DNA from 4 places in the Shewanella sp. 433 genome. Region 2 is predicted to be linked to each of the others. Evidence: predicted binding sites of a transcription regulator. Region 2 holds the regulator's gene; each other region holds the start of a gene.
What was found. The regulator LexA, encoded in region 2, represses DNA repair genes until DNA is damaged. The targets are predictions, from matches to a motif close to TACTGTATNNNNATACAGTA.
Positions count from the first base shown of each region.

Region 1 (7,941 bases), 1.7 Mb from region 2:
GGGCTATGATGAATGATTTGAATAAATTCGCTCATCTAAAACCCGATTTAGACCACGCCGAATACGTGCTATTTATTGGTATGTCACCAGCGCAAGCGGGCAACCCGTTTAAACGCCAAGCAAGGCAATTGGCCGAAGGACGCACTAGCGGTCGGCTCAAATACACCATCATCGCCCCGAGTTTACCGGCAGGTTCATCGAGCTTAGCCGCCGGTGATAACAACCATTGGCTGCCCATCAACCCCGGAACAGACTCCGCTTTAGTGCTCGGCATGATCCAGTGGATCATCGCTAATCACGCTTACAACCAACCCTTTTTGGCCCAGCCTAGCGCCGCAGCTATGGCAAAAGCCAATACTGCCCATTGGTGTAATGCGACACACTTGGTGATAAGTGACGAGAGTCATGCCGATAATGGTCGCTTCCTGCGCGCCTCCGATATCGGCCTGAGCTACAGCGGCGAGCCGTTATCTGACAGCGATCCTTTTGTGGTGGTTAATGCGGCCTCAGAGCAACTCAACGTCAACACCCAAGACGATGCCGCGCAACTGTTTGTCGATAGGCAAGTCATTAGCCTTGGCAAAAACATACGAGTGAAATCCTCATTGCAACGCTTGAAAGAGGAAGCCTTTAAGCATGATTTAGCGTTTTATAGCCAACAGTGTGGCATCGCTGTAGCGCAAATCGAAGCCTTAGCACGTGAGTTCACCAGCCACGGTACCAAAGCGGTAGTCGATACCCATGGCGGCAATATGCACACCAATGGCTTTTATAACTCTTTTACTATTTTAATGCTTAACGCGCTGATTGGTAATATCAATATGAAAGGTGGTGCCATGGCTAAAGCTGGCGGCTACCCCACATCGGCCGCAGGCCCACGTTACGATTTCACCCAATTTAACGGCAAGACTAAGCCTAAAGGAGTTTTCTTATCTCGCAGTAAATTCCCCTACCAAAAAACCAGCGAATATAAACGCCGCGTCGCCGCAGGAGAATCACCTTATCCTACTCGCGCACCTTGGTACCCGATCTCAGCCCCGCTGCTCACCGAGCACTTATCGGCGGCTATCGACGGTTACCCTTATAAAGCCAAAGCCTGGATTAACCACATGGCTAACCCACTTTATGGGGTCCCCGGGCTAAATACCCTGCTGGGCGATAAGCTGAAAGATCCACAGCAATTAGGCCTGATTATCTCTATCGATGCCTTTATCAATGAGACTACCGCACTGTCTGATTATATTGTGCCCGACACTGTGACCTATGAAAGCTGGGGCATGTCTACCCCTTGGCACGGCGTGCCGACCAAAGCGGTCACCGCACGCTGGCCCATCGTTGAACCGCGCACAGAAAAAACGGCCGATGGTCGAGCGATTAACTTTGAAAACTTCATCATAGATGTAGCTAAGCGTATGGAGCTAGGCGGTTTTGGCGACAATGCCATACAGGACAGCCAAGGTAACTGGCATCCCATTCATAGCGCTGAAGATTTTTACCTGCGCGCAGCGGCAAACCTTGCCTATGCCAAAGGCGGCGTCCCGAGCGTCGAAGCCGAAGACATTGCCTGGTCAGGGCTTGAGCGACTCATGCCGGCGATGACCCGCACTCTAACAGGTGAAGAGATGCGAAAGGTAGGTTACATCTTTGCCCGTGGCGGTCGTTTTGAAGACGCCAGCCAAGCTTACCAGCAAGATAGAATGAAGCATCGCTGGGCTAAGCCACTGGCCATTTGGAATGAAACCGTCGGTACGTCAATCAACACCATGACCGGCGAGCGCTACCTAGGTTGTCCTACTTGGTCACCGCAGCGCTTGGCTGACGGCACACCATTTGAGCAGCAATACCCTAAAACACAGTGGCCGTTTAGCTTGACCAACTTCAAGTCAAACATCCATAGCTCGGTGTCTAATTTGTCACCGCGCCTTGCCTCGATTAAAGGGGTTAACCCTGTATATATTCACCCCATTGATGCTGAAAATGCGGCAATAAGCACAGGCGATCTGTTTGTGATTGAAACCCCAAGCGCTAAAACCCAAGCCTTAGCAATGGTCGTTGAGGGGATAATGCCCGGGACTTTAGGTTTTGAGCATGGGTTTGGCCATACCGAGCTAGGTGAGCGGGCTCATTGGATTGGTGATAAACAGCAACCCGTTAAAATGAAATCCAGAGATGGAGTCAATATTAACGATATCGGCCTTATCGACCCGACTCGTGAAGGCCAGGGCGTGATGCTCGACTGGGTGGTTGGCGCCGCCGTTCGCCAAGCCATACCCGCTAAGATTTATAAGGTGTAAGCACGCCGCTGGATTGATCCCAACCAACGCCGTCTGATCAACATGACGGCGTTTTTTTATGCCTTTGACTGATGCTATTTAGTCGATGCCAAGCCAGCAATCCCCTCGTGATGGAACATTAGCCAAATAGAATTAATCTCGTGGAATTAGCTAGGTGACATTAGCCGTACTGCATTAAGCGCTTGAAGCAGAACCATGGCGATAACCGATAGATACGGTTTTATTGCCAGTCGCTATAGAGATAAAAACGCCGCTGTATCAGCGGCGTATGGTGGCACTCATGTAAACTTCAGCTCACGGGCCTCAATCCACCAGGCCTGCAATTTAAGAGACTCTGATAAAGAGAAGTGGCGATAATGAAGATAAGCGATTGTAATTAATCAATCGCGTTATCGCTTTTGAAATTGCTGCATCAAACGTTGTAGATCGCTGAGCTGACTCACCAACTCAGAGCCACGATTTACCGAGTGATCGCTGCGCTCAATATTGGCCAATGACAACTGCTGAATGGAGATGATGTTGCTATTAATATCTTCAGTCACACTCGCCTGCTGATGCACCGCGGCAGCGATTTGATGACTCGCGCTGGCCACCTCACTCAACATACTATTGGCATGTTTCAGCACATCGCCGGTACGAACAGCATTGTCTCGACACACATCCGATAAATGGCTGCCTTGTTGCGTCGCTATCACGGCTTGGCCAGCGGTATCTTGCAGGTGAGCAATCATGGAGCGAATTTCTTCGGTGGAAGCTTGGGTTTTTGAAGCTAACGCTCTAACCTCATCGGCTACCACCGCAAATCCACGGCCACTCTCTCCTGCTCGAGCCGCTTCAATCGCCGCATTGAGTGCCAGCAGATTGGTCTGATCGGCTATGGTGCCGATGACTTCGAGGATCTTTTCAATCTCTTGGCTACTCACCGATAGATCGTTAATTATGCCGTTTGCACGCGCTAATTCTGAGTGCAGTTCTGCCACCGAGTCTATCGTGGTTTGCACATTATTGAGTCCGTCATCAGCAAGCTGATTCACTTGCTCCACTAATTGTGATGCCGCCATCGCATTATCAGCCACATCGCGAATTGAGCTGGACATTTCGGTTACCGCTGTCGCTACAGAGTCGGTATCGGCACCTTGCTTATTCAAGTTATGCTTAATCTCTTGCTGATTAACTAACTCGTGCTCAGCACTAACGTGGATCCCCTCTGCGGTTTCGCTGGCTCTGGCAACAATCGCACGCACCTCGGCTTTACGCTTTTGCAGCGCGAGCTCTATCATGGAATATTCATCATAACGCCCGGTATAGACGAGCTCCATCAACGGGTTATCATATGCTTGCGTCGCAAGTGTTGCCACCTGCCCTAAACGTCGTTGATGAAAAAACTCATTGAGTAACAGCCCGGCCATCGCCAATATCGATACCGTACCACCTAAGTGTACCGATGCGCCGCTCATCATAGCTAGGGTGCTGGCAAGCGCTGTTAACGCAGCAAGATAACGCGCCCAACGATAACTAAAGCGTGGCCTTGATAGCTTAGATGGCGTCTCTTTTTGGCTCATTTCGCTATAGAGCGCCTCTGCACGCTTAACCCATTCTCGGTTAGGCTTAGTGCGCACAGACTGATATTCAATAATTTTGCCCTTAGCATCGGTGATGGGGGTGATAAAGGCTGATACCCAATAAAATCCGCCTCCTTTACGGGCGTTCTTCACCAGTCCCATCCAACTGCGGCCAGATTGCACCGTTTGCCATAACTGCTTAAAGGCGGGCTTAGGCATATCGGCATGGCGCACAATATTATGTGGTTTACCAATTAATTCATCGGCTTGATAACCGGCAATATCACAAAAACCGGCATTAGCATAGGTGACTATACTGGAGGGATCTGTGGTTGAAATGAGATTAGCATCGAGTTCAAATTCGATTTCACGTTCTGCGTTAGTATGTTTATTTACCATATTATGGTGACTTATTTCCGAGCTGTGGTTGGTTTGTGTGCGGCGCAGTGCACTATGACTGGCAGGCCCTGTACGTAAAAGAGTTCGCTGCCGATCACAGTTGCTAGCGTTTTGAATGGAAACGCAGTTGTAATCGATACAGGATCAGCAACTATGGTATCAATTTCATTATTCAAACGATACAGGACCAACAACTATAGTATTAATTTCGTTATCCAAATAAATGAGGTGAACGACACAATATGAGCTTGCTCACTCATCAGCTCATTTATGTTGCCAAGCGCACAGCTGACAACTGGTCAAATCCATATTGTTAACATCGCTAGTCGCTTATGCTTGTATCGACTGTTTCAGAACTTATTCATATTCCGCTTGTGCTGTTTTACTGTTATTATGTACAGCTGTATTTCTCTGCTATGTGCCTTCATGTTATCTGCCACTGTTAAAACTCAGATCCGCACCATCTATAAAGACATTGCGGCCGCCTTGCCCAACTTTCGCTCTCGGCGCGAGCAAAACTACATTGTGGCAGAGATCTCAAAAACATTAGCAGGTGAATATGACAAACATAGGCGCATCATTGTCGTCGAAGCTGGCACGGGTATTGGTAAGTCGTTGGCTTATATTCTAGGCACCATTCCATTAGCCTTAGCCAGCAAGAAAAAAGTCTGTATCGCCACCGCCACGGTGGCGCTGCAAGAGCAGTTACTCAATAAAGATTTACCCTTCTTTTTACGGCAATCTGGACTCGACTTTACCTTTGGTCTGGTTAAGGGGCGTCAACGCTATATCTGCTTAGCCAAACTTGAAATGCTCATTGGCAGTGATGACGGCACCCAGATGGCCATGTGGCAAACTAAACCCGATAACAGCCAGATAGCCCTATTACAAAGTTTGTTAAAAGATTTCCATGAAGGTCGTTGGAATGGCGAGCGCGATACCCTAACGCAACAATTGCCCGATCATCTTTGGAGCCAAATCGCCTGCGACAAACACAGCTGTCATCGGCAACTAGCCAGTCATCGTCACTGCCCATTTCATAAGGCCCGTGAAGATATTGATAACTGGGATGTGTTAATCGCTAACCACAGTCTGCTTTTTGCCGACTTGGAACTAGGCGGCGGGGTGATCTTGCCCGATCCTGAAGATCTCTACTATGTGATTGACGAGGCCCATCACCTCCCCGTTGTCGCCAGAGACTTTTCCAGCGCGCAGGCGACCCTTAGAGGCGCGGTGGATTGGTTAGAAAAGATCGGCAAAACCACAGCTAAACTGCAAAATCAGCTTAAGAGTAATCATATTATTGCCCCTGCTCAGGCGATGTTAGACCACATTAACGAATTAACCGGGTTGCTCAACGCCGTAGCGCAGTATTGCGACGGCCAAGGCGCTGCATTTGATAACCCTGAAAACCGCATCCGTTTTGAACATGGCAAGCTGCCGCAAGCTTTAGTTATCCAAGCAGAAAACTTAGCCAGTGCCGCTAATAACGCCCTCAAGCAGTTCAATAAGATGTTGACCTTGCTTAACGAAGCCATAAAAGATGGTGAGCTGCCCAAGCATCAAGCCGAGCAACTGCTGAGCGAAACTGGCTTTATGCTGCAGCGTTTAGAAAATCTGCAAAAATTGTGGAAGATGATGGCCAAGACCGACAGCCCTAAAGGGGCACCGATGGCCAGATGGATAGAGCAACTTCCGGGTAAACAACACGACTACTTGTGTAACGTCTCACCGATTGAAGTGGGCTTTATGCTCGAATCCTTATTATGGGAAAAAGCCGCTGGTGTGGTGCTGTGTAGCGCCACTTTACGCGCATTGAATAATTTTAATCATTTTACCCATCAGGTGGGCCTGTCGATAAACGATGGTAGTCGTTATCTGGCCATGGATAGCCCATTTGATTTTGAGCAAAATGCGACCTTATACCTGCCAAAAATGCGCACCGAACCGACGGACGACCGTTATACCGATGAGCTTGCCGAGCAGATATTGACCCTTATCGAAGGTGAAACCGCCACCTTAGTGCTGTTTGCCTCATACTGGCAGATGGAGAAAGTGGCCGATATTGTCCGCCCCAAGATTGACAGCCCATTATTGATCCAGGGGGAAGACTCGCGTCAACAACTGCTGACACAACATAAACAGCGCTGTGATGCTGGCGAGGTAAGTATTATTTTCGGCACGGGCAGCTTCTCTGAAGGGCTCGATCTGCCAGGAGATTATCTCACCAATTTGATTATCACCAAATTACCCTTTGCAGTGCCGACCTCCCCTGTGGAGCAAGCCCATGCAGAATATATCAAGATAAAGGGCGGTAATCCGTTTTTACAACTGACCATACCTGACGCATCACGTAAATTGATCCAAAGTTGTGGTAGATTACTGCGTAAGGAAGAAGATTATGGCCGTATCACTATCTTAGATCGTCGCTTAGTCACGAAACGTTATGGAAAGTCGCTGCTTGATGCCTTACCTCCGTTTCGCCAAGTCATAGAGTAGGAACCACATTGGAGTTACTTTTAGACCCCAGCGTTTGGATTATTTTAGCCGCCACAGGTTTTATTGCCGGCTTTATTGACGCTGTCGCAGGCGGCGGAGGCTTGCTATCAATACCTGCATTATTAACCATAGGCATACCGCCACACGCGGCGCTGGGAACCAATAAATTGGCCGCCAGCTTTGGTTCATCCATGGCGGCATTCACCTATTACCGCAAACATTTTTTTGAGCCACGCTTTTGGTACCATGCCGCAATAGCCACCTTCATTGGCGCCGTTATCGGCACCTTCGTAGTCTATCTCATTGATAATCAATGGCTCGAAAAATTACTGCCGCTCATTATCATCATCATTGCCATTTATACCCTAGTAAAACCCAGTGTGATGGGGGGCAACAGCCACTTACCACCAACTCGCGCACCCTCGGCCTTTAAGCAATGGCGCCAAGGGTTGCCATTGGGCTTTTATGATGGTTTTGCTGGCCCCGCTGTCGGCGCGTTTTGGACCATCAGCAGTATTTCGCAATACCAATTACCAGTACTTAACAGTTGTGGATTAGCACGAGCCATGACTTTTATCAGTAACCTAACCTCTTTAACGGTCTTTTTAGCCTTGGGACAAGTCAATATTGTTATCGGCTTATCTATGGGCTTATGCATGATGTTAGGTTCGTTTGTTGGCGCTCGCACCGCAATCAAATTTGGCGTACCATTTATCCGTCCGCTATTTATCACCGTGGTTATTTTGATTGCCATCAATTTGGCGTGGAGCGCATGGGCATGAACACCTCAGAACTAATTTATCGTTTACGAGTCCAACTTAAGCAATTAGAACAAGAAGTGCTGCAACATGATAGCCAGCTGGCAAAAGGGCAACGTAAGCTACTGCATGATACCGAACGTTTTAATCATGGCTTATTTAACCAATCCGGTGCCCAGCTTGCCCCGTGTATCAGCCAAATTAGCAATAAAATAGCGCAGCTCGAAAAACTACTAAAGGGGAATATCTCGACATCGACCATAGCGTTAAGCTGTGAAGGGATCCAAGATAGATTTACCGCACTGCGACGCGCGCTGAACACCACCACATTAGATGTGAAATCGGCTGAGCAACAAAAATCATCACGTATTGCGAATGCCAAACAACGTCGCCAGCAGTCGCACGCCGATAGTGGTTTTAGTTGGATCG
Region 1 is NZ_CM181703.1:1,849,118-1,857,058, reverse strand. Features, by position in the region: gene AC5YB1_RS08185 (tetrathionate reductase subunit A) at 1-2,294, shown strand, start outside; gene AC5YB1_RS08180 (methyl-accepting chemotaxis protein) at 2,684-4,255, opposite strand; gene dinG (ATP-dependent DNA helicase DinG) at 4,682-6,754, shown strand; gene AC5YB1_RS08170 (sulfite exporter TauE/SafE family protein) at 6,763-7,536, shown strand; gene AC5YB1_RS08165 (primosomal replication protein) at 7,533-7,941, shown strand, end outside.
Region 1: a site for LexA is predicted at 4,639-4,658, ahead of dinG (ATP-dependent DNA helicase DinG). Genes of this name have one in related genera too.

Region 2 (7,941 bases):
CTGTGGCCGTGCACAATAGACAAGGCTTAGCGCATCAGACACATCACCACCCGTGATGCATCTGGGCCAAAATAGTCAGCTTCTGTTTGCAACTCGACAAACCCCAATGCTAGGTATAAATGACGCGCTGGATTAGCTGGGTCCACAGTGAGCATTACCTGAGTGACCGACGGCGCCAAGTGATTAAGTGCATCGATTATAAAACGTTTGCCGATACCTCGGCCTTGGGCGTGTGTCTCCACGGCGACAGATAATATCCAACCTATATGCCGCAGCTCACTTGGCACCATTAGGAGATAGCCAAGAAGACGATTATTGTGATCTATTGCAACACGCAAACCACTTGGCCAACAATCGAAACTCTGACGAAAAAAGAAATCCGGATAACAATGTTCGCCAAACACACGCTGTTCAAGCCGATAAACGCCGGCCAGTTCGCCCTTTTGCGCCGCACGCAGGGTAATATCAACGGGCTTATTCACTGACTAACAACTCATCCCAAGGTAAATGGGTCGAACCGACCACGATAAAATTAGGGTTTTCGAGCGATTCACGTTCGTTATAACTGAGCGGCTGCAGTTCAAGATCCATGATCTGCCCGCCCGCCTCTTCGACAATAATTTGTGCCGCGCCGGTATCCCACTCGCCAGTAGGGCCAATGCGTACATAACAATCGGCGCGCCCTTCGGCGACCAAGCAACTTTTAAGCGCTGCCCCGCCGAGCACCACGAGCTCACAATGTTTAGGCTGGTTCAGTAGCTTTAATACCGACTGCGGATCTTGGCGACGACTGACCGCCAAGCGCAATGAGCGCGAATCATCGAGTGTCAATTGACGACTGGCAATACGCTGCTCGCCTTTACTTGAGCGCTTATAAGCCCCCAGTCCCGCGATGGCATAATAAATCACCTCGGTCATGGGCACATAAACAATCCCCATAATGGGGCGATTATGCTCAACTAACGCGATGATCACCGAAAAGTCGCCGCTGCCAGCAATAAACTCTCCGGTGCCATCTAACGGATCGACCAGCCAATACCTGGGCCAATCGACGCGATCGGATAACGGGATGTCGGCATCTTCTTCAGATAACACAGGAATATCAGGAGTCAGCTGAGTCAGCGCAGCGGTGATAATTTGGTGCGCAGCGAGATCGGCAGACGTCACAGGGGTATTATCCGCCTTAATTTCTTTATCAAAGCTACCTTCAAGGTAAATATCTTTGATGGCCATTCCCGCTTCAACGGCGATGGCGATCACCTGTTCCACACACTCTTCTGGCTTCATCACAACTCCAACAACCTAGACAGGTAATGCATATATCCGAATTGAAATAACTATTTTAGTTTTAAATGCTTCTGGGCTAAAAACAAGGCACTCACACTTCTAGACTCTGAGAAGTCTTCCAATGCCAATAGCCCTGACCACTGTGCAAGCGGCCAAGAAACAACCTCTATTGGCTCGGGCTCATCGCCTTCAAGGCGACTCTCATACAGATCTTCTGCAATATAGATCTGCATCTTGCTGACAAAATAGCTGGGCGCCAGACTTAACTCCATCAAATGGGTTAATTTTTTAGCCCCAAAGCCTATCTCCTCCTGCAGCTCCCGATTAGCGGCTTGCTCAGGCGTCTCTCCCGGATCAACCAGCCCTTTGGGAAAGCCCAGTTCATAGCTGTGGGTTCCTGCGGCGTACTCTCTGCCCAGCAGCAGTTGCTCACCCAACACAGGGACCACCATTACGGCACCACGATTATTACCTTTCATACGTTCATACTGGCGCTCGACCTGATTAGAAAATTTCAGGTGCACTTGTTCAATTTGAAATAACCGACTCTGGGCAACAACTTGTGTATGTAATATCTGTGGCTTTTGGTCCGACATGAATGTCCCTGATAAAATGACGTTTGCATCACAGTTCAATCTTACTATGATGGGCCTAATCCACAACTCTCACGATAGAATTTTTTTACTGACCTTATGTTTCCTTGGGATAAAATCGATACTGTACTGCTTGATATGGATGGCACACTGCTAGATTTACACTTTGATAGCCATTTTTGGCTCAAGCTAGTGCCGCAAACCTTAAGTCACAGCAGAAACATCTCTCTAAATGAAGCTAATGTCTTGGTAGAACAAGCCTACGACCAAGTGGTTGGCACCTTGGATTGGTATTGCCTCGACTACTGGCAGCAACAACTGCAACTGGATATTGTGCAGCTGCAACGCACATTGGCCGACAGGATACAGTTACGCCAAGACAGCATGCCATTTCTACGCGCATTGACTCAAAAGCATAAAACCAGAATATTAGTGACCAATGCCCATCCTCAAAGCCTAGCTCTCAAACTAGAACACACAGAGCTCGCGCAAGGGTTAGACCATATGATCTCCAGCCATGAAACAGGTTTTGCTAAAGAGCACCCTCAATTTTGGTCTAGCTTATTTAACCAATATCAATTGCAACCCAGTCGGTGTTTATTTATCGATGACAGCGAAGCTATCTTACATGCCGCCAAACAAGCTGGAGTTGGGTATTTGCTTGGCATAAGCAATCCTGATAGTAAAAAGCCCCATAAAATATTTACCGACTTTCCCGCAATCCATGATTACCACCACCAGTTAGATGATCTTATCGCCAGTAAGCCATAATAGCTCCTCGCTCAATGACATAAGATAAGGATAAATGCAGGTGCATGGTGCAACCAAACCCTATAGCCTGCTTATTTGTTTCACCGCCCGAACTTGGCACTGAAATCGTCTCAACAGATAAGAGAGCAATCGCGCCACTCAGCGACACTCAATGAATCCTTTCCGTAAAATTAAATTCATAACATTGATTTAAATTAAAAAAGTCAGATTGCAATAAAAATAAATCTGCGACCTTATTTTCAGTTTTAAGCAAATCCCACCACATTGCCGACAAAAATATGCTTAATCCTTGCGCTACTTTAAATACTGTATATACTAACAGTTACTGTATGGAAAGACAGGATCTGTAATGAGACCATTAACCCCTAGACAAGCTGAAATATTAGAATTAATTAAACGCAATATTGCCGATACAGGCATGCCGCCTACCCGAGCTGAAATTGCTCGTCGCCTAGGCTTTAAAAGCGCCAATGCGGCCGAAGAGCACTTAAAAGCCTTAGCCAAAAAAGGCTGCATCGAAATAATGCCTGGGACCTCGCGAGGTATTAAGCTAACTCAAGAAGATGATAGCGAAGATCTTGGTTTACCACTGATTGGACAAGTCGCTGCCGGTGAACCCATTTTGGCCCAAGAACATGTTGAGCAACACTACAAAGTTGACCCAGCGATGTTTCGCCCAAGCGCTGATTTTCTCTTAAGAGTCCGCGGCGATAGCATGAAAAATATTGGTATTCTCGAAGGCGATCTACTTGCGGTGCATAAGGTGGAGCAAGCCAGTAATGGGCAGGTTGTCGTAGCTCGCGTCGAAGATGATGTCACAGTAAAGCGCTTTGAAAAGAAAGGTAATACTGTATATCTTCACGCCGAAAATGAAGAATATTCACCGATAGTCGTCGACCTATCTACCCAAAGCCTTAGCATCGAAGGGCTGGCCGTAGGTGTTATCCGCAACGGAGATTGGCAATGAATAATCTAATGGGTAATGCCCCGCGACATCCCGGCCTTTGGGTCGATATGAATAAGCAACACAAACCAACTCAGCACAGTACCATTGCGACATTATCGAGTCGTACCCAAGGTAAGCATGAGTTGCAAGCGCTAACACCGCAATTAGCAAGATTAAGCCAACAAGGCCAGTGGGTCGTACTGATTAGCCCACCGAATATTGGCTATAAGCAGATGCTCGCCGATGCGGGGGTACGCATGGATAGAATCTTATTAGTGCACACCAAAGATGAAGTTGAAGCACTGTGGGCGATGGAAAAAGCGCTTACTAGTGGTACATCCAGTGCGGTGATCAGTTGGACCCAAGCACTCGATGCTCGCGATTGCCGCCGCTTACAATTGGTCGCCAAAAGTACCCAGGCTCTAGGTGTTGTGATTGAAGATGATAATAGTCACTTACCTGTAACAGCCCTGACAGAGCAAGATCTGGGCTATCAACAAGCATCATTATTTAGTTCACTGCACTAGCATTACAGTTCAAACTTTCCATACTTAAGCCCCGCGAGGGGCTTTTTTGTTGCTGTTTTAAAAAAATTAAAAAAAAGTGATCTTGATCAATATTTAAACAGCGATTAAGTTAGTAATAGATATCAACGATTATTTGTTATATCCGAACAATTTAGTGGTCTGTTTCATTGGCCAACGAGTGTAGATCTCTCACTGCGTCCAATAAAGCGGAAATTAGCCTGATATAGTCAGCCGTAAGTGCAAGCGTGGTAACCACCAGCAATAACAACAGCAATACCACCAGCGCACTGTGAAGTCATCGTTGCTTTTTTGGGAACTGAAAAGTTTGCATAGAGCCGAGACATACTGTGTAACTTTTCTTTGTAGTTGCCTTCGCAATTGACAGAGGAGAAGTCTAGTGAAGCATCTGTGGTATAGCTTGCTCGGGTTATTACTAGCCCCACCCATATTCGCAGCCGATATGCCCCTTAATATGACACTAGGGGTAACTGAGATCAGTGGCAAGGTTTTTAGCCTTCACATGACCATTCTTTATATCTGTTGCGCTATCGGCATCATAGTGTTTGGGGTGATGATCTATTCCATCATTAACCATCGTCGCTCCAAAGGTGCGGTGGCTGCCAATTTTCATGAAAGCACTAAAGTCGAAATCGCTTGGACTATCGTCCCTTTTGTCATCTTGATCCTGATGGCGATCCCTGCCACTAAAACTCTTATCGCCATGGAAGACCCTAGCGATGCGGATATCACCATCAAGGTTACAGGTTCTCAGTGGAAATGGCATTACAGTTATTTTGATCACGATATCGAATACTACAGTTTACTCGCTACCCCAAGAGCACAAATTGAAGGCAGTGAAACGAAGGGCGAAAACTATCTATTAGAAGTCGACAAACCTCTAGTGCTTCCCGTTAATAAAAAAGTGCGTTTCTTGATGACGTCAGATGATGTGATCCATTCTTGGTGGGTGCCAGCCTTTGCGGTAAAAAAAGATGCTAACCCCGGTTTCATCAATGAAGCTTGGACCCGCGTGGATAAACCCGGCACGTACCGCGGCCAATGTGCTGAACTATGCGGTAAGGACCATGGCTTTATGCCCATAGTGGTTGAAGTGTTGTCTGAGGCCGATTTTGCTCTCTGGATCGATGAGCAAAAAAACCAAGCCACAATCGCCGCCGCCGCAACCGAAGCCTCGTTATCGCAAACCTTATCTATGGATGAACTTATGACCCAAGGTGAGCAGATATACATGGCACGCTGCGCCGCCTGCCACCAGCCAAATGGCATGGGACTTCCAGGAGTGTTCCCCGGATTAAAAGCCAGCGCCATTGCCACCGGCCCAGTCACAGCACATATCGATATTGTGGTTAATGGTAAGGCGGGCACCGCAATGCAAGCCTTCGCTGGACAGCTAACACCACAGGAGATAGCGGCTGTGGTGACATATGAGCGTAACGCTTGGGGCAATGATGTCGGTGATATCATCCAAGCCGCTGACGTTAGTCAACATGGTCAATAGGGAGGCATGATGAATACAACAACGCGCGAAGCCAATATGGATGCCGCTCATATTGAAGAGTCTAACGAACACCACGAAGCTCACCCAACCGGCATAAAACGTTGGCTATTTACCACTAATCATAAAGATATCGGCACCTTATACCTATGGTTCAGCTTTATTATGTTTCTTACTGGCGGTGCCATGGCCATGGTGATCCGAGCCGAACTGTTTCAGCCTGGATTACAATTAGTCGAGCCCAACTTTTTTAATCAAATGACCACAGTGCACGGCTTGATCATGGTGTTTGGTGCCGTCATGCCCGCCTTTACAGGGCTTGCAAACTGGCTAATACCCATGATGATTGGCGCGCCCGATATGGCGCTACCACGGATGAATAACTGGAGCTTTTGGATTTTACCCTTCGCCTTTACCATATTATTAAGCTCACTCTTTATGGAAGGTGGAGGCCCCAACTTTGGTTGGACATTCTATGCTCCGCTATCCACCACTTATAGCCCTGATAGCACGGCACTGTTTGTATTTTCTATCCATATTATGGGGATCAGCTCAATCATGGGAGCCATCAACGTGGTGGTGACGATTGTGAATATGCGCGCCCCCGGCATGAGCTGGATGAAATTACCGCTATTTGTGTGGACCTGGTTAATCACCGCTTTCTTGTTGATCGCCGTCATGCCTGTGCTTGCAGGGGTGGTCACTATGGTGCTGACGGATAAATATTTTGGCACCAGCTTCTTTGATGCAGCAGGTGGCGGCGATCCTGTGATGTTCCAACATATTTTCTGGTTCTTCGGCCACCCTGAAGTCTACATTATGATCTTACCTTCATTTGGTATCATATCGGCTATTGTGCCCGCCTTTAGTCGCAAACGTCTCTTTGGTTACTCCTCTATGGTTTATGCCACTGCCAGTATTGCGATTTTGTCCTTCTTGGTTTGGGCACACCATATGTTTACCACCGGCATGCCAGTATTTGCTGAGCTGTTTTTTATGTATTGTACTATGCTCATCGCGGTGCCAACTGGGGTTAAGGTCTTTAATTGGGTCGCCACCATGTGGCGCGGATCACTCAGTTTTGAAACGCCTATGTTGTTTGCCATCGCCTTTATCATACTGTTCACCATAGGCGGATTTTCGGGGTTGATGCTGGCCATTACTCCGGTGGATTTCCAGTATCACGATACCTATTTCGTGGTGGCTCACTTCCATTATGTATTGGTCACAGGGGCTATCTTCTCCATTATGGCCGCCGCCTATTATTGGCTACCTAAATGGACTGGACATATGTATGACGAGAAGCTGGGTAAACTGCATTTTTGGTGTTCGGTTATCTCAGTTAACGTGTTGTTTTTCCCCATGCACTTTTTAGGACTCGCGGGAATGCCGCGTCGAATTCCTGATTATGCAATTCAATTTGCTGATGTTAACCAAATTGTCTCTATTGGCGGCTTCGCTTTCGGGCTATCGCAGTTTATCTTTCTCGCCTTAGTGATTAAGTGCATCAAGGGCGGTGAAAAAGCACCAGCTAAACCTTGGGATGGTGCAGAGGGATTAGAGTGGACTCTGCCAAGCCCGGCTCCTTATCACTCATTCTCGACTCCTCCCGAGGTGAAATAACATGTCCCAGCCCCTGGCAGCATCAAACCGCAAGCTGATCATCTGGCTAATCGCTGGCGCGATAGGCATGTTTGGCTTTGGGTTTGCCTTAGTGCCGTTATACGACGTGCTATGTGAGCAACTGGGCATTAACGGCAAGACACAATCGACAGCGTCGACCTACAAGCCGATGACCATAGATACGTCGCGAATGGTGACCGTCGAATTTATGGCTCATATACAACAGGATATGCCATGGGAATTTACGCCAGAGGTCAAACGTATGCAGGTTCACCCTGGCGAGCTTGTACGCACTAACTTTAACGCTAAGAGCCTAGCGCTCGCGACCACCGTAGGCCAAGCCATTCCCTCGGTATCTCCTGGGCAGGGGGCAGCCTACTTTAATAAAACCGAGTGTTTCTGCTTTAATCAGCAGCGGTTAGCGGCGCAAGGTAGTGCTGCATTACCGCTAATTTTCTATGTCGATCCCGATCTACCAGACACGATATCGACACTGACACTTTCCTATACTCTCTACAACATCACCGACAAGGGTTATGTCGGCGCTGTTGAGCAAGGAGCGGCAAAATGACCACTAAACACGAACACTATTATGTGCCAGCGCAAAGTGCCTGGCCCATAATAGGCGCCATCGGGCTATTTTTAATCGCCTTTGGGGCTGGCACTTATATACAGCAG
Region 2 is NZ_CM181703.1:186,961-194,901, forward strand. Features, by position in the region: gene AC5YB1_RS00915 (GNAT family N-acetyltransferase) at 27-482, opposite strand; gene cysQ (3'(2'),5'-bisphosphate nucleotidase CysQ) at 475-1,287, opposite strand; gene nudE (ADP compounds hydrolase NudE) at 1,338-1,883, opposite strand; gene yrfG (GMP/IMP nucleotidase) at 1,980-2,651, shown strand; gene lexA (transcriptional repressor LexA) at 3,001-3,618, shown strand; gene AC5YB1_RS00940 (cell division inhibitor SulA) at 3,615-4,124, shown strand; partial or broken gene coxB (cytochrome c oxidase subunit II) at 4,522-5,634, shown strand; gene ctaD (cytochrome c oxidase subunit I) at 5,653-7,263, shown strand; gene AC5YB1_RS00955 (cytochrome c oxidase assembly protein) at 7,265-7,834, shown strand; gene AC5YB1_RS00960 (cytochrome c oxidase subunit 3) at 7,831-7,941, shown strand, end outside.

Region 3 (7,941 bases), 1.3 Mb from region 2:
TCGGTACACGGTGTTGACGCACTATCGGGTGCGACCCTAACCAGTAATGGTGTGCAGTATTCACTCGAGTTTTGGTTGGGTGAAGAAGGTTATGCTCGCTTTATTGAAAAGGCGCGCAACGGAGGGCTAAGCTAATGGCTAATGCTAAAGAACTTAAACAGGTTCTGACTGGACCTATTATTAGTAACAACCCGATTGCGTTGCAGATCTTGGGTGTGTGTAGTGCTTTGGCTGTGACCAGTAAGATGGAAACAGCATTAGTGATGACCATTGCACTGACTGCAGTAACGGCCTTGTCTAACTTATTCATCTCGATGATCCGTAACCACATTCCAAGCAGTGTGCGTATTATCGTGCAGATGACGATTATCGCGTCGCTGGTTATCGTGGTAGACCAAGTCTTGCAAGCTTATGCCTATGACGTTGCCAAGCAGCTGTCGGTATTCGTGGGTTTGATTATTACCAACTGTATCGTAATGGGCCGCGCTGAAGCCTATGCGATGAAGACACCGCCAATGATGAGTTTCATGGATGGTATCGGTAATGGTTTAGGCTATGGTGCCATCCTGTTATCAGTCGGCTTCATTCGTGAGCTGTTTGGTAACGGTTCTCTATTTGGCGTTGAGATCTTAAGTAAGATTTCTGACGGTGGTTGGTATCAGCCAAACGGCTTGTTGTTGCTACCGCCGAGTGCGTTCTTCCTGATTGCTGCACTGATCTGGATTATCCGTACTATGAAGCCTGATCAAGTAGAAGCAAAAGGGTAAGCGCTATGGAACATTATATTAGTCTTTTAGTCCGTTCTGTTTTCATTGAAAACATGGCGTTATCCTTCTTCCTTGGTATGTGTACTTTCTTGGCTGTATCGAAGAAAGTGACCACCGCCATGGGCTTAGGTGTTGCCGTTATTGTGGTACTGGCGATTTCTGTACCCGTTAACCAAATTATCTATCAAGGGATCTTAGCCCCTGGTGCACTTGCTTGGGCTGGTGTTCCTGATGCTGATTTGAGCTTCTTGAAGTTCATCACCTTTATCGGTGTGATCGCCGCCTTAGTGCAGATCCTTGAGATGGCACTGGATAAGTACTTCCCACCGCTATACAACGCGTTAGGCATCTTCCTGCCGTTGATCACGGTAAACTGTGCGATTTTTGGTGCGGTATCTTTCATGGTTGAGCGTGACTACAACTTGACCGAAAGTTTAGTGTTTGGTGTCGGTTCTGGTATCGGTTGGGCATTGGCACTTGTGTTGCTGGCCGGTATTCGCGAGAAGTTAAAGTATGCTGATGTACCTGATGGTCTACGTGGTTTAGGTATTACCTTTGCTACCGCGGGTTTAATGGCGTTAGGTTTTATGTCGTTCTCAGGTGTGTCTCTGTAAAGAGACACCTTAACGGCTTCAGATTTTGAACCTTAAAGGATAAGTTCATGGGTATTATTGAATCTACTCCAATCGACGTCTATCTCGGTGTGAGTATGTTTACTGCCATTGTACTAGTGTTGGTATTGGTTATTTTATTTGCCAAATCAAAATTAGTCCCAAGTGGTGATATCACAATTGGCATCAATGATGATGCTGGCAAAGCAATTAAAACCAGTGCTGGTGGCAAACTACTTGGCGCACTCGCTGAAAACGGTATCTTCGTTTCATCGGCTTGTGGTGGCGGTGGCTCTTGTGGTCAGTGTAAAGTGATCGTTAAGTCGGGTGGTGGCGATATTCTGCCAACAGAGCGCGACCATATCTCTAAAGGCGATGCCCGTAACGGTTGCCGTTTATCGTGTCAGGTAAACGTGAAAGCCGATATGGAGATCGAACTAGAAGAAGAGATCTTCGGTATTAAGAAGTGGGATTGTGAAGTTATCTCTAACGATAACAAAGCGACCTTCATTAAAGAGCTTAAGCTGCAAATTCCTGATGGCGAATCAGTGCCTTTCCGCGCTGGTGGTTATATTCAGATTGAAGCGCCTGCTCACCATGTAAAATATGCTGATTTTGATGTACCAGCAGAATATCGTGGTGATTGGGAACATTTTGGCTTCTTTAATCTTGAATCAAAAGTGGACGAAGAAACCATTCGTGCGTACTCCATGGCGAACTATCCTGAAGAGGAAGGTATCATCATGTTGAACGTGCGTATTGCTACGCCGCCTCCACGTAACTTGAGCTTGCCTTGCGGTAAGATGTCGTCGTACATCTGGAGCCTGAAAGCGGGCGATAAGGTAACTATTTCTGGTCCATTTGGTGAGTTCTTCGCTAAAGATACCGATGCAGAGATGGTCTTTATCGGTGGTGGTGCAGGTATGGCCCCAATGCGTTCACACATCTTTGACCAGCTCAAGCGTCTTAAGTCTAAGCGTAAGATCAGCTTCTGGTACGGTGCACGTTCTAAGCGTGAAATGTTCTATGTTGAAGATTTTGACGGCCTAGCAGCAGAGAACCCTAACTTTGTGTGGCATGTTGCCTTGTCAGATCCACAGCCAGAAGATAACTGGGATGGTTACACAGGTTTTATTCATAACGTCTTGTATGAAAACTACCTACGCGACCATGAAGCGCCTGAGGATTGTGAGTACTACATGTGTGGTCCTCCAATGATGAACGCGGCCGTTATCGGTATGCTAAAAGATTTGGGCGTTGAAGATGAAAACATCTTATTGGATGACTTCGGCGGTTAATCGCAGGTTCTTGTGATAATATCGAATCAGCATTATGTGATTTCACCCAGGGCGCTTAGGCGTGCTGTGGTGAAATCCATTGTTGTTAATCTGATTGATTATTAAGGAATACGGTCAATATGTTGAAGACCTTTATCAATAGGTTAGTCTTAATTGGGCTAGCCTTTTTTGTTTCTGCTTGTAACCAAGCGGCTCCCATGATCTCGCTATCAGGCCAAACCATGGGCACCACCTATCACATCAAGTTGGTCAGTGGTGAACAGGTGCCAAATGAGCAGCTTTTGCAGGCCGAAATTGAGCTGGCACTAGAAAAAGTCAACAACCAGATGTCGACCTATCGAAGTAACTCCGAACTGTCACGTTTTAATCAGATGGCATTGGCTAGCACTATCGAGGTCTCACCAGATACGGCTTATGTGATTCAGGCCGGGATCGACTTATATCAGAGCACCGATGGTGCGTTAGATATCACACTGGGTCCGCTGGTGAACTTGTGGGGGTTTGGCCCCGACAAGCGCCCCGTCAAAGTGCCTAGCAGTGAGCTGATAGCGCAGACCAAAGCTAAAACGGGTATCGAGCATTTAAGCATCGATGGCGTGAAACTCAATAAAGATAATCCTGACCTGTATGTCGATTTATCCTCCATTGCTAAGGGGTTTGGGGTCGATAAAGTGGCTAGCCTTTTAGCTAAATATCAACCTAAAGGTTATTTGGTGGAGATAGGCGGAGAAGTGAGCCTGTACGGCACCAAAGCCGATGGTAGTCCATGGCGTATTGCCATTGAGCAGCCCGATGTCGATGAACGTCAGGTGCAGCAGGTGATAGCGCCAGGTAATATGGCGATGGCAACCTCAGGTGATTACCGTAATTATTACGAAGAAGAGGGTCAACGCTTCACCCATATAATCGACCCAAGAACTGGTTATCCGGTCAATCATCGTCTCGCTTCTGTGACTGTGCTACACAAGCAGTGTATGATAGCCGACGGCTACGCGACGGCCATGATGGTGATGGGCACCGAAGACTCATTAGCCTTAGCCCAAGAGCACAATCTTGCCATCATGCTAATAGAAAAGCAGCCTGACGGTTTCAAGGTCTATTACAGCGATGCGTTTAAGCCTTTTGTTGGCTTGTGATACAATATTAGATCTGTCATAGGCATCATCGCTGTTTGGCAGTTCACCCAATTGATTATTGACGCATATTGTCTGTCCAGTAGGCGGTGTGCATTTGGAGTATATGATGGGCACTTTTTTAGCGGCTTTTGTGGTATTACTGCTGTTTTTTGTATTAATGTCGGTTGGTTATATCGTGAAGCAGAAAGCGGTTGCCGGTAGCTGTGGTGGATTAGGCGCCTTAGGCATCGACAAAGCGTGTGATTGCGATGATCCGTGCGACAAGCGCAAGGCGAAAATGGCTGAAGAAGAACGCAGCAACAAATATAATCAAGACCGCATCATATAACACCTCAATTTGATGTAACAAAGGCACCGATAGCGGTGCCTTTTTTATTGCCTTCTATGACTCTCATTCACGGGGCTTTCAGCCTAAGATTAGTGCCATATACTATACTGTGATCCTATTAGAGTTAAGGTTTGGGCTAATAAGTTCACTCCCCAGTCTAAGGGTAACATTGTATTCCTTGCCACGATCCAGTAGCTTGAGGGTGTTATTCCCTAACGGGGTAATGTTGTGTAAGCGCATCAGACTTATGCTATGTCGGTGTTAGTTTACGTCGTCAGCCTGCTACCGTTTCTCATAGAATATAAGGATAATTGCTATGAAAGGTCATCCGAATGTCATTCGGCATCTCAATAAGATTTTGACATTTGAGCTTACCGCCATTAACCAATATTTTTTGCATGCGCGTATGTACAAAAATTGGGGTTTAGAAGAGCTCAACGAAAAATGTTATAAAAAGTCGATTCAGGACATGAAACACGCCGACAAGTTGATCGAGCGGGTACTGTTTCTCGAAGGTCTGCCTAATCTGCAGCAACTTGAAAAACTGCATATTGGTGAAAACCCGCAAGAGATGCTGCAATGCGATAAAACCATGCTTAAAGCACAATTGAGTGAACTACGTAACGTGATCAGCCTTTGTGAGTCTGAGCAAGATTATGTCAGCCGTGAAATCCTAGAAGATCTACTTGAAGATGAAGAGACCTACCTCGATTGGATTGAAGCGCAGCAAGACTTGATTAAGATGACAGGGATCCAGAACTATTTACAAGCGCAGATAGAGTCAGAGTAGGAGTTTAGGATGAAAGGAAATCAAGACATTATTAATACACTTAATCAATTACTTACTGGCGAATTGTCGGCGATGGATCAATATTTTGTTCACGGGCTGATGTACGATGATTGGGGCTTAACCGAGCTTCATGAGCGCATTTCCCATGAGTCAGATGATGAACGTGAACATGCCAAAAAGTTGGTTGAGCGCATACTGTTTCTCGAGGGCACACCCGATGTAGCCAGCCGCGAAGCACTGCACATAGGTAAAGATCCGCAAGAGATGCTGCAAAATGATCTTAACTATGAGTATCAAGTTGCCGATAACCTGCGCAAAGCCATCGCCTTATGTGAAGCCCACAAAGATTATGTCTCACGCGAATTGCTCGAGGTATTACTTGAGGAAACCGAGTCAGATCACATGTATTGGTTAGAGAAACAACTGGGTCTCATCGATAAAATTGGGCTGCAAAATTACCTGCAGTCTAAGATGTAAGGTTATAAGCTGTGGGCTGCAACTAAGGTAGTGCAAGTCGCGGTTATTTGAATTGCTCCAAGTTCACTCTGGTTGTTCTAATCATGGCGGATAAAAGTAGCTGATAGCTAAAACGTTAGATCTAAGCCACAGCATAATGCTGTGGTTTTTTGTTTACGCTTAAGGCGGTAGGGCCTTTAAGCCTACTGCTGTGGCAGGTTTAGGTGAGTTGGCATGGATAAGTGTTTGTGCACTGTTTAAATATACAGTATTCTTGCGGGTGGAGGTAATGCCCATTGAGAAAGATTATTCATGTGGACATGGACTGCTTTTATGCGGCAGTTGAAATGCGAGATTTTCCCGAGTTAAGAGACAAGCCGATAGCCGTGGGCGGGCGCAGCGATCGCCGCGGGGTGATCAGTACCTGTAATTATCAGGCTCGGCAATTTGGTGTACGCTCGGCTATGGCCTCAGCCTATGCCTTAAAGTTGTGTCCCGATTTAATTTTGGTGCCGGGTCGAATGGATGTGTATAAAGCGGTCTCCACTCAGATCCGCAGCGTCTTTAATCGCTATACCGAATTAGTCGAACCCTTATCGCTCGATGAAGCCTACCTCGATGTCACCGATTGCGATGCCCATAAAGGCTCTGCGACCTTAATTGCAGAAGCGATTAGGCAAGAGATATTTGACCTTACAGGTCTCACTGCATCGGCTGGGATAGCCCCAGTTAAGTTTTTAGCCAAAATTGCCTCCGATCTCAATAAACCCAATGGCCAATATGTGATCACCCCGGATGCCATAACCGAATTTGTTAAAACCTTACCCCTGATAAAGATCCCCGGAGTGGGAAAAGTCACTGCCGCCAAGTTAGCGCAGATGGGATTGAACACCTGTTTGGATGTGCAGCAGTGTTCTAAAACGGCGTTAATCGAGCGTTTCGGTAAGTTTGGTGGTGTCTTAGCCGAGCGGGCACAAGGGATCGATAATCGCAGTATTTCACCTCACCGCGAACGCAAGTCGGTGGGAGTCGAAACAACGCTGGCCAAGGATATCTATACCTTGGAGCAGTGTGAATCGGTTATGCCGCAACTTATCCAAGAGTTAGGGGCACGCATTAGTCGCAGCGCGTCGGCGCGGCGTATTCATAAGCAAGTGGTTAAACTTAAATTTGATGATTTTAAACAGACCACGATAGAGCATCGCAGCGATCAGGTGTCGGTGAAATTGTTTTATGACCTGTTATCGCAAGCGTTAGCACGCCAAGAGGGACGCGGCATCCGCTTGCTCGGTGTGTCGGTAGGGTTAGAGAGTGCTGCTGTCAGCGCTGACAGTGAAGATGAATTTAATGCTGCACAGATGGATCTCGGGTTTTAGGGTTAACCTTCAAATGAAGGTTTGTCATTTTTTCGTTTGGTTTAGTTGGTATTGGTTTAGAGTATTTGAAGGCGTACCTTCACTGTGGTCAATCGCCTGTCCGGCGGGTGCAGTGCATGGATGCGCAAATGTCGTGATCACATGGATGTGACAGAACGACCTTATGTGTAAACACTTCTGCTACACGGTGAGCTTGGCGACAGCCATATACTCGTGAACGAGAGACAAGGATGTCGAACTGGCTTTTGTATATGGATATATTTTGTCGAACTGGCTTTTAGATAGGGATATCGTTGTGAGCCATCCGTGGAGGCTCGACGATGGTATCCCTGCCATCAACGTCCGCAGCTGTATCTACACAGGGTTATTTCATCTCTTCGATTTGACTGCATTTGGTGTGAGTGGCGAGTAGAAAGCTAACTCAGTTTTGCCCCAAAGTTTGGTGGTCTTGGAATGACGGCATGGCATTTTTTTAAGTTTAATTGAGCAGCGTTATGCTGAATTTTCATTTATTGATGTGCTATGAAAACGCACCTTAATGGCAATTAATAGCCTGCCGCAGGCGTTATGTGCAAGCGCTCTTTTGGCTCGCTGTGAATATATCCCTATACGCTCCACGGCGGCATCCATGCCGCCAAGGGCCAAAACCGCACCTACACCTATCTCTAACGCTTCTTCGATTGGACTTCATTTGATACGAATAATGAGTAAAAAGCTAACGTGCTTTTGCCCCAAAGTTTGTTACCTTCGAATGAAGGTTTGACATTTTTTGGCTTAGTAGCGTTGGGCTACACTCTCATTTATTGAAAGTCTTTGAAGGTCACACCTTCGCTGTTACTAATCGCCTGTCCGGCGAGGAATGTGCAAGCGCTCTTTTGGCTCGGTGAGTGAAGCATAGCTTCGTGCTTACGAACGAGAGGCATGGATGCCGAACTGGCTTTTAGGCATGGACGTTGTTCAAGCACGTCCGTGTGGGCTCTGCGAAATCATCCATGATTTCGAAGGCCAAAACCGCGCTTACACCTCTACCTAACGCCTCTTCGATTGGACTTCATTTGATACGAGTAGCGAGTAAAAGGCTAACGTACTTTTGCCGCTTTATCATTTAGAACAATTACTCATTCGAACTTTGTGTTTCTGTGTTTACCTTATATTAACTAATGCGGAAAGCAAAAGATA
Region 3 is NZ_CM181703.1:1,446,953-1,454,893, forward strand. Features, by position in the region: gene AC5YB1_RS06515 (Na(+)-translocating NADH-quinone reductase subunit C) at 1-135, shown strand, start outside; gene AC5YB1_RS06520 (NADH:ubiquinone reductase (Na(+)-transporting) subunit D) at 135-767, shown strand; gene nqrE (NADH:ubiquinone reductase (Na(+)-transporting) subunit E) at 773-1,381, shown strand; gene nqrF (NADH:ubiquinone reductase (Na(+)-transporting) subunit F) at 1,429-2,676, shown strand; gene AC5YB1_RS06535 (FAD:protein FMN transferase) at 2,796-3,812, shown strand; gene nqrM ((Na+)-NQR maturation NqrM) at 3,919-4,140, shown strand; gene bfr (bacterioferritin) at 4,457-4,930, shown strand; gene bfr (bacterioferritin) at 4,940-5,407, shown strand; gene dinB (DNA polymerase IV) at 5,683-6,762, shown strand.
Region 3: a site for LexA is predicted at 5,638-5,657, ahead of dinB (DNA polymerase IV). Genes of this name have one in related genera too.

Region 4 (7,941 bases), 1.9 Mb from region 2:
TGGGCTATTACCGTTGGTTACTGCCAGAACCACAACTGAGTGCATTATTAGCCACAGCCAAAACGACACTCAATCCACGTGAGCGACTCGCGTTGCTGTCGGGCGCCGATGCACTGCTTGATGCAGGCTTTATTGATGGCGGCGCACTGCTCAATATTATCGGTGAATTTGTCGATGATCAGCATCCACAGGTGGTCGCCAGTGCATTAGGGCTGTTGCAGGCACAAAAACAGACCTTTATAGATGCCAGTAATCGTGAGTTATGGGCCAAGTTTGTGACCGCCAGAGCTCAGTTAGCGGTCAAGCGTTACGGTTTATCGACCGTCGATGGCGAAGATCCGCAGATCAGTAAACTGCGCCCAACACTGATCGCGCTGCTAGGGTTTGAGGGACAAGATCCCAATGTCATTGCAACAGCAACCAAACAGACACAGGCGTATTTAGCGCAAAGCGATGCGGCTGATCCCTACTTGATTGGTACTTATCTGCAGATAGCCGCGTTTAATGGCGACGACACCTTGCTTGAGCAGATGCAGCGTCAGTTTGAAACCACTAAAGATGCTCAACAACGCACCCATCTGTTGTATGCCTTAGGTTATGCGCCTGCGGGTAAGTTGCAGCAACAGATATTAGCTTACAGTCTGAGCGAGGCGATAACCGCGCCGGATCTGAGTTATCTTTATGCGGGGCAGCTGTATCGTGATGATCGCAAACAAGCTTTTCGTGATTGGGCTTATGCGCATTATGATGCGATTGCCAGTAAATTACCGCCGTTTGCACTACCTCGTTTACCAGGCTACCTTGCCAGCGGTTGTGAGCTGGCGCCACTTGAGCGGGCTGAGGTGTTTTTCACCCCAAAAGTTGAACACGTCGCCGGTTATGGCCGCAGTTTAGCTAAACTCAATGAGCAGGTTACTAACTGTGTGATGTTAAAACAGCGCGAGCAGGCCAGTGTGGTGAGTTTTCTTCAGCAGCAATAGCCTCTCAGTTGATTAAACATCATAATAAAGCCCGCATTGGCGGGCTTTTATGTGTTAGGTGACGTTTAAATAAGCGTTTATCGGCTAAGCTAGGCTCAGCGGCTGAGTACACTATTTGAATGACCAATAATGTTAATGCCAATTCCACTATTTTATCGCGTTAAGCTACTGTAAATTGATGTCGACTTTGATAAAATGCCGAAAAATTTTCATCGAGAGTTAATTATGCCAATGTACGTTGTGGGACATAAGATCCCGGATTCAGATTCTATTTGCGGCGCAATTGCGCTGGCTTACCTCAAAAATCAGATAGGCGAAGCGGCCATTGCAGCTCGTCTTGGTGAACTTTCACCAGAAACAGCCTTTATTTTAGAGCGTTTTGGTTTTGACGCGCCAGAGTTTAAAGAAAGTTATGCTGGCGAAGAAGTGTATATTGTTGACCACTCTGAATTAACCCAAGCGCCTGACGATATTGACCAAGCCACTATTGTGGGTATTGTCGACCATCACAAGCTGGGTGACTTAACCACATCGACTCCGCTTGAGTGCTGGATCCGCCCAGTGGGTTGCAGCAACACAGTGATCAAGATGATGTACGATTTCTATGGTGTTGAAATTCCTAAAGATATCGCTGGCATCATGCTATGTGCCATTTTAAGTGACACTGTGATCTTTAAATCTCCGACGTGCACCACTGCCGACATAAAATGTGTTGAAGCGCTAGCTGAAATTGCCGGTGTTGAAGATTACAAAGCCTTAGGCATGGAGATGTTTAAGGTGAAGTCTGCGGTCGAAGGCACGCCAGTACGCGATCTGGTGATGCGCGACTTTAAAGACTTCAACATGAATGGCAAACTCATCGGTATTGGTCAGCTTGAAGTGATCGATTTGTCAGTATTTGACGACATCAAAGCCGATCTTGAAGCCGATATCGCCGCCTTAAAAGCGGAAGGTAACCGTCACAGTGTGCTGTTGTTGCTCACCGATATCATGAAAGAAGGGTCTGAAATGTTGGTGGTGTCTGATGACAGCGAACTCACCACCCGCGCCTATGGCAAAGCGACCGAAAATGGCCGCGTTTGGCTTGATGGTGTGTTGAGCCGTAAAAAGCAGGTAGTTCCGCCATTACAAGATGCGCTAGCATAAAGCCACTCCCTTATATTGATAGCTTGTATTGATAGTCAGTTGTAAAAAAGCCGGCAGTTGCCGGCTTTTTTGTCGCGCGTGTTAAGGCCTATGGCTTAGTCGGCTTTTTTGGCTTGTTGCTTCGCATGCTGTCGTAATTTTTGCAGGCGTTTATCCGCTATACCTAACACTGTCTGCGGCGGATAATCTTCAAACTCAAAGTCCCGCTCGCCGCAAGCTATGCCTGTGAGTAATTCAATGGCTTCTGAAACATGATTAATCGCCCAAATGGAGAAACGGCCTTGCTTAACCGCAGCGACGATGTCATCGCGTAACATTAAATTTTGTACGTTGGCCTGTGGAATAATCACCCCTTGGCTATCGCTGCGTCCTTTTATGGTACAAACATCAAAGAAGCCTTCGATTTTTTCATTAACGCCACCGATAGGCTGAGCATGGCCAAATTGATTCATCGAGCCTGTTATCGCAATATCTTGTCTTAATGGCAGGGCCGAAAACGCCGATAAAATAGCACATAACTCGGCCATCGATGCGCTGTCGCCATCGACGCCACCGTAATTTTGCTCGAAGGTGAGGTGAGTCGACAGGGGGATTTTATCGGTTTGGCCAAACAAGGTTGCCAAGTATGCGGTTAAGATCATCACCCCTTTTGAGTGAATACTGCCACCAAGATCCACCTTGCGTTCAATATCAAATACCGCACCTTCACCATAAGCTGTGGTGGCCGTTATACGATTAGGCACCCCAAATTGATGATCCGAGGTGGCAATAACCGATAACGCATTTATCTGACCGACAACCTTATTAGCCGTGTCGATTAGAGTGGTGCCATCGACAAAACTTTGCATCACATTATCTTTTAAACGGCACACTCTAAGCTCATGATTATAAAGAGCTTGCTCTACATGGCTCACCCTTATCATATTAGCGTTGCTGGATTTTGCCACGTAATTAGCTTCACGTAATAGGTTAGCAATGTCGGCTGAATGTAGGGATAATTTATACTTTGAGTCGGCCTGACGCGCACTAAACTCAATAACCCGTTTTATAGCCCCTCGATCGCAATGCAGCATCTTATTACCACTGACAATACTGGAGATAAATTGGGCGTAAAGCGCCTCAGATTGTGCGGTGCGAGGCATTTCGTCTTCAAAATCGGCGGTCACTCTAAATAGCTCTTTAAACTCAGGATCGTAATGTTGTAATAACTGGTAGGTTTGATAATCGCCAAAGAGGATAATTTTGACATTAAGCGGCACTGGCTCGGGATCCAGCGAAATGGTCCCCGACAAGGTTACCTCTCGTTCGAGCGAGCTTAAGCTTAACTGGCGTGACCGCAGTGCGCGCTTTAATCCATCCCACACATAGGGCTGCTCTAATACCTTGATGGCATCGATCATCAACACCCCGCCATTGGCGCGATGTAGACTGCCTGGGCGGATCAAAGAGAAATCAGAAAAAATAGTGCCTTTAAAGGTCGCATTTTCGATGTAACCAAAAATATTATGATAATTAGGGCTCTCTTCCACCACGATAGGCATGGTTTTATCGGCTTGATTAACCAATACATTCACTTGATATCGGCGGGGCATTTTTTTCTGCATCGACGCATAAGCAAGCGCAACCTGTTCTTCATTTTGCTCTAAGAAAATATCCAGATTATCGATAATATCCTTATGCATATCATGCAGGTGGGTTTTAATCACGGGATAGTCAGCATAGCTTAGCTTTAACGGGTCCATTAAATGCACTAAGACATCTTGGGCCACTTGTTCGTCATGCTTTTGTTGTTGATCGCTATAACGCTCTTCCCAAGCAGTAAATTTACGCACCACTTCACGCAGTTTTGATTCTATTTCACTGATGTTATTTTCAAGCGTCTGTTGCTGTTTATGACTTAATGCCGCAAATGTGGCTTCAGAGTGGGGCTCATCACCATTCATGGCGAGTAATTCATAGCCGCCCTGAGCGGTAATACTTAGGCTGATGTGTTTAGCCGCGGCCTCTTTAGTGATCTTATTTAATGCCGCTTCTTGTTTACTGGCAAGCTGTGCTTTTAATTTGTCTGCCCGGGTATAGTAAATCTCGTTATCGAATGCCAAGGGTAGGGCTTTGACAAGCCGTTTCATCAACTCTTCAATATCTTTTTTAAATTGGGCGCCTTTACCCTGAGGCAGTTGCAGCACCTTGGGTGTGCGAGCGTCAGCAAAATTAACCACATAACACCAGTCATAAAGCGGATGATGCAAACCAGGATCATAGCGGTCTAAATAGCGCATTACCATCGTCCGCTTACCCAAACCATTACGGCCGATGGCGTAAATATTGTAGCCTTTGTCCTGCATCGACATGGCAAACTCAACGGCACTTTGGGCCCGCTCTTGGCCAACGATTTTATCTAACGGGTTAAGGCTTTTAGTCGATTTTACTTTGGCATCTAAACTGCTTAGCAGGGATGGTAGGTAAAGTTTGGCACTGGTAAGAGGGGAGATTGGCATACGCTAACTATCTCATATGAAAATATTAACTTCAGTGTAAACAGCGGTCACACAAATGACAGCAGTCATTTACTCAATTAAGGCCATATTATTAACAAATTGGTTTGTTTGATTATTTTTCATACTAAAAATAGTGTCATCTTCACGCCACACACAACTCATGCATAACTTATTAGCCTGCTGAATGACATTACTCGTTGTCAAACCTAACCCCCGCTGATAAATAAACTTGCGCCTTTGTACCTGGCTGCTAAAATGACTGTGTTTATATACAGCGTATTTTATTGGGTCTTATCTATGCGCGTTATTCCTTTTCCAGCCAGTGCTGGTATTACTGGATTCGAAAGCCCTGCGGCTGAGTATTGCCAATTAGGCTTAAGTTTAGATGAACTACTGGTAGTACATCCCAACGCGACTTTCATCGGGTTGGCACAGGGGGATTCAATGCAAGGCGTCGGCATTTTTGATGGTGATGTGATTATTGTTGACCGCCATGAATGCGCCCGCAGTGGCGATGTCATAGTGGCCAACTTTAATGGTGAGTTTGTCTGTAAAATCATCGACACCCAGCGACGTTTATTACTGTCATCTAACCAACACTATCAACCTCTTAGCATTCACGACCACGATATTTTTAATATCGAAGGCGTTGTCACTCGATCGATTCGCTGTCACCGTCAAAGCCCACTACTGGTGGATCATTAAGGTGGTGTTTTTATGTTTGCCTTAATCGATGCCAACGCATTTTATTGCAGTGCCGAGCAAGTTTTTCGTCCCGATTGGCGCGGTAAACCTATCGTCGTATTAAGTAATAACGATGGGTGTATTGTTGCCGCAAATCGACAGGCACAAGAAGCCGGCATTCAAAAATTTGTGCCTTATTTTAAAGTGAAATCCTTGTGTGATCAGCGTGGGGTCATTGCCTGCTCGTCCAACTATGAGTTGTATGCTGATTTATCCAATAAAATGATGAATATCATTGGCCGTTTTGCTCCTGAGCAGCATGTGTATTCGATTGATGAATCATTTCTCTCCTTTAAAAAGAGTTATCCGGCAATTCCATGCCTACGAACCCAAGGCCAACTCATCCGCCGTACCGTTTGGAAAGAAACCCGTTTACCGGTTTGTGTTGGTATGGGCGAAACCATGACATTGGCGAAAATCGCTAATCATGCCGCAAAGAAAATTGAAGGCTATCAAGGAGTTTGTGTTATCGATAGCGAGCAGGAACGGGTGGCCATTTTAACGCAATTGGCAGTGAGTGATGTATGGGGAATTGGACGGCGGCTAAGTAAACGGCTGCAATTAATGAAAATAACCACCGCATACGAACTTGCCACTATGCCACCAGGTGCCGCCCGTAAACAATTTGGTATCGAGGTTGAGCGCACCGTGCGAGAACTCAACGGCCAGGTATGTAAAGTGTGGGATAAGGCGCGAGCCGATAAGCAGCAGATCTTCTCCACCAGAAGTATGGGGCAACGCATTTGCGATAAGCCATCGTTATTACAAGCCTTAAGTAAACATGTTGCCATTGCTGCAGCAAAAGCGCGTAAGCAAGGCTTATGTTGTCAAACCATGCTGCTATTTGCTTATAACTCTCCCTATGACGACCAACCCACAGGATTTAAAACCACTGGCTTTAAAACCTTAGTCGAGTTGCCTTGTGCCACCAATTGCAGCGTTGAGCTAACCAAAGCCATGACCCAAGCGGCACATAAGTTATTTAGGGAAGGGGTGCGGTATTACAAAATTGGCATAGGGTTGCTTGATTTAACCAGTGACAAATACTGTCAGCTCGATTTATTTACTGTCTCAAAAGCCAATTTACCCCTCATGCAAACCTTAGATGGTATTAATCAACGTTATGGAACCGATGCAGTATTTCTTGCCGCTCAAGGTATTCAACCCAAATGGATAATGCGCCGTGACTTACTCACACCACAATACACCACCAAATGGCACTCAGTACCGCAGATAAAATGTTGATATATTCTAGCAATATGACTACGGACATCCGTAGTGTCGAAATATATATCCAACCATTGAGTATCCAGTCGATAGTTTAAATTTCCCCGTCAATAACTTTGGCAGCCTTGAGTTTAAATGTTTTGGACTAATTATCAGAAAATTGTCACAGCAGACGAACCATCTAGACATCGTTAAGGCATGACAAGCAATGCCGACGAGCGCAGGAGAAATGACGCGCCAATGCCGATAAGTATCATTAGTGGCACTTCTATATCCTCACACACATAGCTGCGCACAATGTATATTATGTTAAATGAGGTGTGCGGATGTGGAAAGCTTCACTCAATTTCAGACTCCTCTCATTCCAATTAAGGTGATTAATTACCAATGCCTTGAATCATGGGTCGATAGCTAGCGCTTTTATGTACATCAACATCGTCCAGACATAATTATCGTAGCGTCCTATAACGTCCTAGAATGAAACTGCTTTTTATCGCTTTAGACTGTCAAGCAACGTAACATTGAGTATTGAGTATTGAGCGTTTAGATAGACCCATTTAGATAGATCAATGCTACTGATAATCGTCTGGTACCATGAATCATTAACTGAATCACTGCTCGGTAGTTATCCGCTGAGGTCACATTTGTTGAATACCGCAGACTAGTTATGAACGTATGCAATGCCTAAAGCACCTCTAATCAATTTCGTTTAACAGCATTTGTTGCCCTCAACACTGTAGTGAACGTTAATCGGTTGGCACTCAACTGAGTGCCAGGACACATTTTCAACGCGTCGCTACGTGAAATCTAGCCTAGGTAGACCCGCATTGATTTGTTTTATGCGCGTAGCGCCGCCTGAATTTTAAGCTATTAAACCTTTTTATACCGATATAGCTAGTCAATGACGTTAACACTCACAGTGTTGAGCGATTAATGAGAGTTATCGTTTGACTATGACACGCAAATAAGCTGAGTTTAGAAAGCATTAAAATAAGCCATAAATAAGCTTACCTTACGATTTAAAGTGTGACCGTTGAATCAATTACAAGGTTTCACTGATGTAGTGATAACCACTATTTCATACTTTTCAGGTTGATGCCTTACAAGCTAACATTAAAGATGATCGGTAATGTATTTTATTAATGATGACACTAATGTTAATAATTAAAGCCTACAAAATAGGTTGAGAAAGTCACGGAATAACGGAATAATAGTTGTGAACACAACCCCTTTTCACATTGACCTTTAATGCCGATAAGTATCATTATCGGCATTAAAATATTGGTTAAATATGGTGTAAACTTTTCTTATAATAAGCATCAAGTTCAGATGCATAGCAGATTCAA
Region 4 is NZ_CM181703.1:2,357,669-2,365,609, forward strand. Features, by position in the region: gene AC5YB1_RS10405 (M1 family metallopeptidase) at 1-980, shown strand, start outside; gene AC5YB1_RS10410 (manganese-dependent inorganic pyrophosphatase) at 1,206-2,126, shown strand; gene AC5YB1_RS10415 (Lon protease family protein) at 2,222-4,624, opposite strand; gene AC5YB1_RS10420 (LexA family protein) at 4,922-5,329, shown strand; gene AC5YB1_RS10425 (Y-family DNA polymerase) at 5,342-6,613, shown strand.
Region 4: a site for LexA is predicted at 4,882-4,901, ahead of AC5YB1_RS10420 (LexA family protein). Genes of this name have one in related genera too.